DNA from 4 places in the Pseudarthrobacter sp. R1 genome. Region 2 is predicted to be linked to each of the others. Evidence: predicted binding sites of a transcription regulator. Region 2 holds the regulator's gene; each other region holds the start of a gene.
What was found. The regulator HrcA, encoded in region 2, represses chaperone genes, less so after heat shock. The targets are predictions, from matches to a motif close to TTNGCACTCGNNNNNNNCGAGTGCNAA.
Positions count from the first base shown of each region.

Region 1: the regulator HrcA is predicted to act here: its motif matches at 770-796, upstream of M8J71_RS13525 (FmdB family zinc ribbon protein).
Region 3: the regulator HrcA is predicted to act here: its motif matches at 1,490-1,516, upstream of groES (co-chaperone GroES).
Region 4: the regulator HrcA is predicted to act here: its motif matches at 1,511-1,537, upstream of groL (chaperonin GroEL).

Region 1 covers NZ_JAMKFI010000008.1:578,969-581,168, reverse strand. The annotation lists gene galU (UTP--glucose-1-phosphate uridylyltransferase GalU) at 1-9, opposite strand, end outside; gene M8J71_RS13530 (5-formyltetrahydrofolate cyclo-ligase) at 101-736, shown strand; gene M8J71_RS13525 (FmdB family zinc ribbon protein) at 854-1,129, shown strand; gene cpaB (Flp pilus assembly protein CpaB) at 1,220-1,945, shown strand; gene M8J71_RS13515 (AAA family ATPase) at 2,004-2,200, opposite strand, start outside.
Region 2 covers NZ_JAMKFI010000010.1:36,950-39,149, forward strand. The annotation lists gene dnaJ (molecular chaperone DnaJ) at 1-529, opposite strand, end outside; gene hrcA (heat-inducible transcriptional repressor HrcA) at 608-1,621, opposite strand; gene M8J71_RS20470 (DUF3097 domain-containing protein) at 1,798-2,200, shown strand, end outside.
Region 3 covers NZ_JAMKFI010000008.1:502,231-504,430, reverse strand. The annotation lists gene groL (chaperonin GroEL) at 1-959, opposite strand, end outside; gene groES (co-chaperone GroES) at 1,037-1,333, opposite strand; gene M8J71_RS13210 (DMT family transporter) at 1,558-2,200, shown strand, end outside.
Region 4 covers NZ_JAMKFI010000001.1:38,780-40,979, reverse strand. The annotation lists gene groL (chaperonin GroEL) at 1-1,334, opposite strand, end outside; gene M8J71_RS00190 (ABC transporter substrate-binding protein) at 1,617-2,200, opposite strand, start outside.

The DNA.
Region 1 (2,200 bases), on a different contig from region 2:
GGTAGTCACCCGACTAATCTAACGTCAGCGTCAAGCATTCAGTAATCATTAGGCAGCTGCAGGTCCCTGTGACTGCAGGGCACTACGCCGCAATGCAACGATGGAGGAAGACACAGTGCTTGAGGACGCAAAGGCAACCAAGACCAGGATCCGCACTGCCCACCGACGGCGGCGTGCCGCCCTAAGCCCGCAGCAACTGGAGGCGGCAGGGGCTGCCATCGCCCGCCACGGCGCAGGCTGGGCTGCATCCCTCGCCGGCGGTTCCCCTGCCACATTCTGCGTCTACTTCGGCGTGGGCGTCGAACCGCCCACCCTTCCGCTGATCAGCGCACTCCATGCCGGCGGCCATCAGGTCCTGCTGCCCGTCTGCGAGCCCGGGCGGGAGCTCGCATGGGTGTTCTGGAACCCGGACGCCGGCTTCGAGCAGAGCCGGTACGCCCCGATCCTGGAACCCAAGGGCGACAGGCACGGGCCGGACGTGGCCGGAACGGCAGCCGCTCTCTTTATCCCGGCCACCGCCGTCGACCTTTCAGGCAACCGCGTTGGGCAAGGCGGAGGGTACTACGACAAGTTTTTGGGCCATCTTGCCACCGCAGGGAAGAACATCCCACTGGCTGCCGTTATCTATGACGAAGAACTGCTCCCCGCCGGCGAGATCCCCGAGGAGGAGTTCGACCGCCCCGTCCCCGCCATCCTGGCGCCGTCCGGGTTCCTGCCGCTCGACGGCCACCACTGAGTCCCACAGCCCAACGCTGCGGGGATGATAGAATTAGCACTCAGGCCCTGCGACTGCTAACCGGACATCCGTCCAGGCAGCACGGGACCTCTCGTTTGCCCAAGAGGAGGAGCACCAGTGCCAACGTACGCGTACGCCTGCAAGGATTGCGGCCATGCCTTCGACATCGTCCAGTCGTTCTCGGACAGTACTTTGACCTCGTGCCCCGAGTGCCAGGGGACGCTGCGCAAGAAGTTCAACAGCGTCGGTGTCGTCTTCAAGGGATCCGGCTTCTACCGCACCGATTCCCGGGACTCCAAGGGAAGCACCGTTTCGCCGGCCCCGGCGGCTGCAACGTCCGCTCCCGCGGCGGCACCTGCCGCGTCCGCTCCGGCGGCTGCTGCAGCCAGCTAAGCAGGGCTATCCGACGCCGGCGCCCCGGCTTTGTCCACATAGCGAACCGCGCTCCTGTTGCGGGTATTCCCGCCGCCATAGCGTAGGCGCATGCCTGCAAATCTTCTCCGCCCCGGCCGCGCTGCCTCCCGATATCCGCGCACCCCCCGCCGTTCCGGCCGCGCCGGTCGCCGGCCCGCAGCGGTCCGCTTTGGCGGGTGGCTGAGCCGGAACCGCCGGCTAGCTGTGGCGTTGCTGCTTTGCGCGGCGGCTGCAATCACCGTCCATCAGCTCACTCCCGCGCCGGTCCACACCGTCACAGCCCTGGCTGCCGCGAGGGATTTGCCTGCCGGCTCGGCCTTGGCGGCCTCAGACCTTGCCCACGTACAGGTACCGCCGGACATGATGGCCGCGGGGTTTTTGGACGAAGAAAGCGAATTGGCTGGCAAGCAGCTCGCGGCTCCCCTGCGCAAGGGCCAGCTCCTGACGGACGCCCAACTGCTCGGTCCCGGGCTCCTTGCCGGCACGCCTCCGGGCTCGGCCGCCGTGCCCCTTCGGATGGCCGATCCGTCATCCATCCAGCTCGTCTCGCCCGGGCAGCTGGTCAACGTGGTGCTGACGGCGGCGAACGGCTTCGACCAGCAGGCACCGTCCGAGGTCCTGGCGGCATCCGTGCCCGTGCTCTGGACGTCCGGCAAGGGCGGCCAGAGCGGGCAGTGGCTGGGCACCGCCGAGACGGACGGGCTTATCGTGGTGGCGGCAAGCGCAGAGCAGGCTGCCCGGCTGGCCGGGGCCTCCACCCAGGGCAAACTGTTCTTCGTCCTTGTTGGACCCTGAGCTGGTTGGACCCTGAGCCGGGGCAAACCTGCCAGCCCCGTCACCCAGGCCCGGCCGCTCAGCCCCAGTGCGGCGGCTTTTGTTCCTTCAGCCAGGCGTCGTGGTCGTCGTCAGCATCGCCCCAGCGCCGCGGGTCGTCTTCGGCGGCTTTGGTGGGCAGAATCCCTTCCGTCACGCCTTGGCCCTTGGCGTCCCCTTGGCCCTGGTCCCCTTGGCCCTGTTCGTCTTCGGGGGCCGGGCCGGCAGGGGCGGACT
Region 2 (2,200 bases):
GGCCGAGGATGGAACGCACGGCCCTCTGGACCTGGCCGCTGCCACCGCAGATGTCGCAGCGCTCCGGATGCGTTCCGGGACGGCAGCACGAGCCATCACAGGTGGGACAGACCACTGCCGTATCCACTTCGAGCTTCTTGTTGACCCCGAACACCGCGTCGCGGAGTTCGATCCGGACGCTGATGAGCGCGTCCTGCCCGCGCCTGACCCGTGATGCGGGGCCGGTGGTGCCGCCGGCGCCAAAGAATGTATCGAAGATGTCCTGGAAGGCGAAGCCCTGGCCGGCATATGCTCCCCCGCCGAACCCGTTGTCCGTGCCGTTCTCGTTGCCGGTGGTGTCGTAGACCCGCCGCTTTTGGGGGTCCGAGAGAACTTCGTAGGCGTGGGTCACTGCCTTGAAGCGGTCCGCAACGTCCTCACCGGGGTTAACGTCCGGGTGAAGGGTCCGGGCCAGCTTGCGGTAGGCCTTCTTGATCTCTTCTCCGGTGGCATCCGGTGAGACTCCAAGGACTTCGTAGTGGCTGCTCAAAGTTCGTATCTCTTCCTTGTTGTTTTGCCTGCAGTCTTACTGCATCACTGCTGTGCGCTTTTGGGCGACGTCCTGCGGTCAGGGCCCCAAAATGCGGGACAGGTAACGGGCCACAGCCCTGACGGCTGCCATGGTGGTGGGATAGTCCATCCTGGTAGGACCCAGCACGCCAATCTTGGCGACGCTGTCCGGGCCATAGCCCGTGGCCACAACGGATGCCTCCGCCAGGCCGTCATAAGGGTTTTCGCGGCCGATGCTCACGGCCACGCCGCGGTGATCCTGCGCCATCTCGCTCAGCAGGCGCAGCATCACCACCTGTTCCTCAAGCGCCTCCAGCACCGGCCCGATGCTGAGCGGGAAGTCAACGTTGGAACGGGCGAGGTTGGCCGTGCCGGCCATCACCATACGGTCTTCGCGGCTGCTGTGGGCCAGGCCCTCCAGTCCGTGCGCCAGCGCCTGGGCTGCCTGCCGCTGTCCCGGGGCGACACCGGACACCACTGCGGGCAGGGAGTGCACCAGTTGGGCCAAGGGGGTCCCGGCGAGGGAGCCAAGGAACCTGGCACGCAACGCAGCGAGGGCCTCATCCGCCAGGTCCTGCCCGACGTCGATAACCCGCTGTTCCACCTTGCCGCTGTTGGCTATCAGCACCACCAGCACCTTCCGCGGTGCGAGCAGAACGAATTCGATGTGGCGGATCAGTGCGCGGTTAAGGTGCGGATACTGGACAACCGCCACCTGGTTAGTCAGCTGGGACAACAGCCGGACGGTACGTTCCAGGACGTCGTCGAGGTCATCCGAGCCCTCAAGGAGGGACTGGATGGCCCGCCGCTCCGCCTGGGACAAGGGCTTCACCGCGGAAATCTGGTCGACGAAGAGCCGGTAGCCCTTGTCTGTGGGTATGCGGCCCGCGCTGGTGTGGGGCGCCGTAATCAGCCCTTCGTCCTCAAGCGCGGCCATGTCATTGCGAATGGTGGCGCTGGAGACACCAAGATGGTGCCGCTCCACCAGGGCCTTGGACCCGACGGGCTCGCGGGAGTGGACGTAGTCCTCCACGATGGCCCGCAGTACTTCCAGTTTGCGTGGCTCGCTCACTCTCCACCTCCATCCAGGGTTCAGGGCAGGCGTTCCGCCCGCACCGTGCCGCTACAGCGGTTAGCACTCGACATGCCCAAGTGCTAACAGTCTATTATGACTCACCCCGTTGTTAGCATTGGTACCGCTCCGGGCGAAATTCCCGGCCGTGATCTAGCGCGAGGCGGAGTGATTCTATGCATTACCAAAACTGGGGAGCCCAGGACCTTTCCGCGCCCGCCAAGACGCAATTGCCCGAGGTGCCTGTAGAGCGGGGCATGGTGCTGGAAGACGTGCAGTCCGGCTGGGTTGGCGCAGTGACGCGGGTGGAGAAATCGGGCGGAATGCATGTGGTGGCCCTGGAGGACCGCCGCGGCAAGTCCCGCTCCTTCCGGCTGGGCTTCGGGTTCCTCCTGGAAGGCCAGGCGATCCGGCTGATGCCGCCCGCTCCGCGGCCGGCCGCCGGGGCGGGTACAGCCGGCAGGACGGCGTCGGGTTCTGTCCGCGTGGCTGGCCAGCGAGCCCAGGTTGCCAAGGCGAGCCGCATCTGGGTCGAAGGAAAGCACGACGCCGAACTCGTGGAGAAGGTGTGGGGAGATG
Region 3 (2,200 bases), on a different contig from region 2:
ATGCGGCGGGCGGTACCCAGCACCTCAAGGCCAACGGTGTCCAGGCTAAGGCCCAGTTCCGGGGAGACAACCTGCGCACCGGTGAGGGTGGCGATGTCCTGCAGCATGGCCTTGCGGCGGTCACCGAAGCCCGGAGCCTTGACGGCAACTACGTTCAGGGTGCCCCGGATGCGGTTGACGATCAGCGTGGACAGGGCCTCGCCGTCAACGTCCTCAGCGATGATGAACAGCGGCTTGGAGCTCTGCAGCGCCTTTTCCAGCAGCGGCAGGAATTCCTGCACGGAGGAGATCTTGCCCTGGTTGATCAGGATGAGGGCGTCCTCGAGGACGGCTTCCTGGCGCTCTGCGTCGGTGACGAAGTACGGGGACAGGTAGCCCTTGTCGAACTGCATGCCCTCGGTGAGGACCAGTTCGGTCTGCGTGGTGGAGGACTCTTCGATGGTGATCACACCATCCTTGCCAACCTTGCCAAATGCCTCGGCGAGGAGCTCACCGATTTCTTCGCTTTGGGCGGAGATTGCGGCAACGCTGGCCACCTGGGTGCCTTCGACGGGGCGGGCGTTCTCCAGCAGGCGGGCGGCAACGGCTTCAACGGAAACCTCGATGCCGCGCTTGATCTGGCCGGGAGCGGCACCTGCCGCTACGTTGCGCAGGCCTTCCTTAACCAAAGCCTGGGCCAGAACCGTTGCCGTGGTGGTGCCGTCGCCGGCAACATCGTTGGTCTTGGTGGCGACTTCCTTGGCCAGCTGGGCGCCAAGGTTCTCGTACGGGTCGTCCAGCTCAACTTCACGGGCGATGGTGACGCCGTCGTTCGTGATGGTGGGAGCGCCCCACTTCTTGTCCAGGACGACGTTGCGGCCGCGTGGGCCGAGCGTCACCTTGACGGTGTTGGCGAGCTTATCAATGCCGGCTTCAAGAGACCGGCGGGCAGCGTCGTTAAACGCAAGCTGCTTTGCCATGGTTTTGTCCTTTCAAGACAGAACCCCGCGCAGCTGACCAGCAGAACGCATGACCAGCGGCACGGGGATCCGGGGAGTTACTTTACGACGATCGCCAGGACGTCGCGGGCGGACAGTACGAGGTACTCGGTGCCGCTGTGCTTGACTTCGGTTCCGCCGTACTTGGAGTAGATAACAACGTCGCCCTCGGCAACGTCGAGCGGGACGCGGTTGCCGTTGTCGTCAAAGCGGCCGGGGCCTACTGCAACAACTTCGCCTTCCTGGGGCTTCTCCTGCGCGGAGTCCGGGATAACCAGGCCGGAAGCCGTGGTCTGCTCGGCTTCGAGCGGGCGGACAACAATACGATCCTCAAGAGGCTTAATAGAGACCGACACTCGGACCTCTCCTTTTCGTCAGCAAATTCGTGGACTGGAAAGCTTTCCGCCCTGGCTGGCAAACCGTCGTCGCGGTGCCGGCAGCAGCCTGGCTGGCAGCTCTTCATGTGTTAGCACCCTCCTAGGGAGAGTGCTAATGAAGACTCTATGTAAGGGTTAGCACTCGGTCAAGGCGAGTGCCAGCATTTCGTCATCCGCGAACCCTCCGCATGTACATTTGAGCGGTGCGAGCTGCCGTATACCTGATCCTTGCCAACCTTTTCTGGGCCGGAAATTTTGTGGTTGGCCAAGCTGCCATGAAAACCATGGAGCCACTCCAGCTGACGTTTTGGCGATGGGTGCTGGCCGCCGTGCCGCTGCTGGTGCTGGCCCACGCCGTGGAGCGGCCGGATTGGCGTGCTGTCCTGCGCCGCTGGCCGGTCCTGCTGCTCCTGAGTTCCCTGGGCATGAGCGGCTACACCCTGTTGCTCTACAGCGCCCTGCAGCACACGTCTGCCCTGAACGCCTCCCTGGTGACCGCCGCGAACCCGGCACTGATCATGGTGCTGGCCGTGGTCCTGCTCCTGGACAGGCCGCGCCCGCTGAGCTGGGTGGGGATCGGCCTGGGCCTGTTGGGCGTCCTGCTGGTGCTCACCGGCGGCGAACTGCAGCGCCTGCTGACATTTTCCATCAACAGGGGCGAGCTGCTGATCCTTGGGGCCATCACCGTTTGGGGCCTTTACACGATCATCGCCCGCAGGCTGAGCATCCCCGCCATCACGTCCACAGCGGTGCAGGTGGCGATGGCGGCCGTGGTCCTGAGCCCGCTCGCCCTCGTGGCCGGTGCCGGCCTGCCGGGGACCCCTTCGGAGGGCTGGTCCCTGGCGT
Region 4 (2,200 bases), on a different contig from region 2:
ATGGCAACGCGGACGATGTTCGCACCGGTTGCTTCGTCGCCGGACAGCTGCAGGTTGGCGAATGCCTTGGCACCGGCCTGGATCAGGGCCACGCCGCCACCGGCAACGATGCCTTCCTCAACAGCAGCCTTTGCGTTGCGCACTGCGTCTTCGATGCGGTGCTTGCGCTCCTTGAGTTCAACCTCGGTTGCGGCACCGGCCTTGATGACTGCCACGCCGCCGGCCAGCTTGGCCAGGCGCTCCTGCAGCTTCTCGCGGTCGTAGTCCGAATCGGAGTTCTCGATCTCGGCGCGGATCTGGGATACGCGGCCGGCGATCTGGTCGGCGTCGCCTGCACCCTCGACGATGGTGGTTTCGTCCTTGGTGACAACAACCTTGCGTGCCTTGCCCAGGAGTTCCAGGCCGGCGTTCTCCAGCTTGAGGCCAACTTCCTCGGCGATGACCTGGCCACCGGTAAGGACGGCGATGTCGGCAAGCTGCGCCTTGCGGCGGTCACCGAAGCCCGGAGCCTTGACGGCGACGGACTTGAAGGTGCCGCGGATCTTGTTGACGATGAGGGTGGCAAGTGCCTCGCCCTCGATGTCCTCGGCGATGATCAGCAGCGGCTTGTTGGACTGCATGACCTTTTCGAGGACAGCAACCAGTTCCTTGACGTTGGAGATCTTGGAGTTGACGATCAGGATGTACGGATCCTCGAGGACCGTTTCCTGGCGCTCCGTGTCGGTGACGAAGTAGGCGGAGATGTAGCCCTTGTCGAAGCGCATGCCTTCGGTGAGCTCAAGCTCCAGGCCGAAGGTGTTGGACTCCTCGACCGTGATGACGCCTTCCTTGCCCACCTTGTCCAGGGCTTCGGCAATCAGGGCGCCGATTTCCTCGTCGCCGGCGGAGATGGACGCCGTAGCGGCGATCTCTTCCTTGGTTTCGATTTCCTTGGCGGAGTTCAGCAGTTCGGCCGTGACGGCCTCAACTGCCTTCTCGATGCCGCGCTTGAGGGACAGCGGGTCGGCGCCGGCCGCAACGTTGCGCAGGCCTTCCTTCACCAGTGCCTGTGCCAGCACGGTAGCCGTGGTGGTGCCGTCGCCAGCGACGTCGTCCGTCTTCTTGGCAACTTCCTTGACCAGCTCTGCGCCGATCTTCTCGTAGGGATCGTCCAGCTCGATCTCCTTGGCGATGGAAACACCATCGTTGGTGATCGTGGGGGCGCCCCACTTCTTCTCGAGGACGACGTTGCGTCCACGCGGGCCGAGGGTGACCTTAACGGCGTCGGCGAGGATGTTCAGGCCCCGCTCAAGGCCGCGGCGTGCCTCTTCATCAAATGCAATGATCTTGGCCATAACGGCAATAGTCCTTTCGGGACAGTCGTTAAGAATGAACCTTCGCTGCAGTGCCCGCGACGGACGATCCTTCGCCGTTGGCCTCTGTATGCCTCCGGGTGCGGATCTCACTCCAGTTAGGTGTTTCTTCGCTCCTCGACCGGTGCCGCGCGCCGCAGGCCGGAACCAGCATTGCTTTAGCAGTCGGTACGTCAGAGTGCTAACTCAATAATTAGCACTCCCCACGTGAGAGTGCAAGCGAAAGGGACGGAAAACAGTACCTCCCGGCAGCGGCGGCGGGGTTCAGTTCGAAGCCCGCCCCGCCGTCTCGCGGCCGCTCGTGACGGGGTTGTTGTCGGCCCCGTAGGTGAAGACGGTGAACGTGGCTGCCGTAACGTCCCCGTTGGCGTCGAACGCAACCGGCCCGGACTCGCCGTCGTAATTGGCATCCGGCCCGGACTTCAACCGTGCCAGGCAATCCTTGTAGGACTGGCACGCCTCGGCGGCAGCACCGCCCGCTGATCCTTCAGCCATTCCTCCCGAAACAGCAATCAGGTTGGCGGCAATAGACCGGCCGGCGTCGTCCTGCGCCCTCGCAGCAGCCAAGGCAGCAACGGTGACTGCGTCATAGGCTTCGGCGGCGAAGGACACGTCCTTCAGGGCCGGGTCCACCGTCAGCAGCCTTGCCTGGAAGTCGGCATCAGGAAGCTGTCCGGGTACCACTGCCCGGGCGCCCTCCAAGTAGCCGGCTGCCACCCCTGACCCGTAACGGCCGAAGGCACCGTCACTGAGGATGAGCAGCTTCCCGTCAACACGTGAATTTGCCAGTTCTGCCAGCGCGCCCTGCGCCCCATCACGGGCGATGACAATGACGGCGCCCGGGCCGG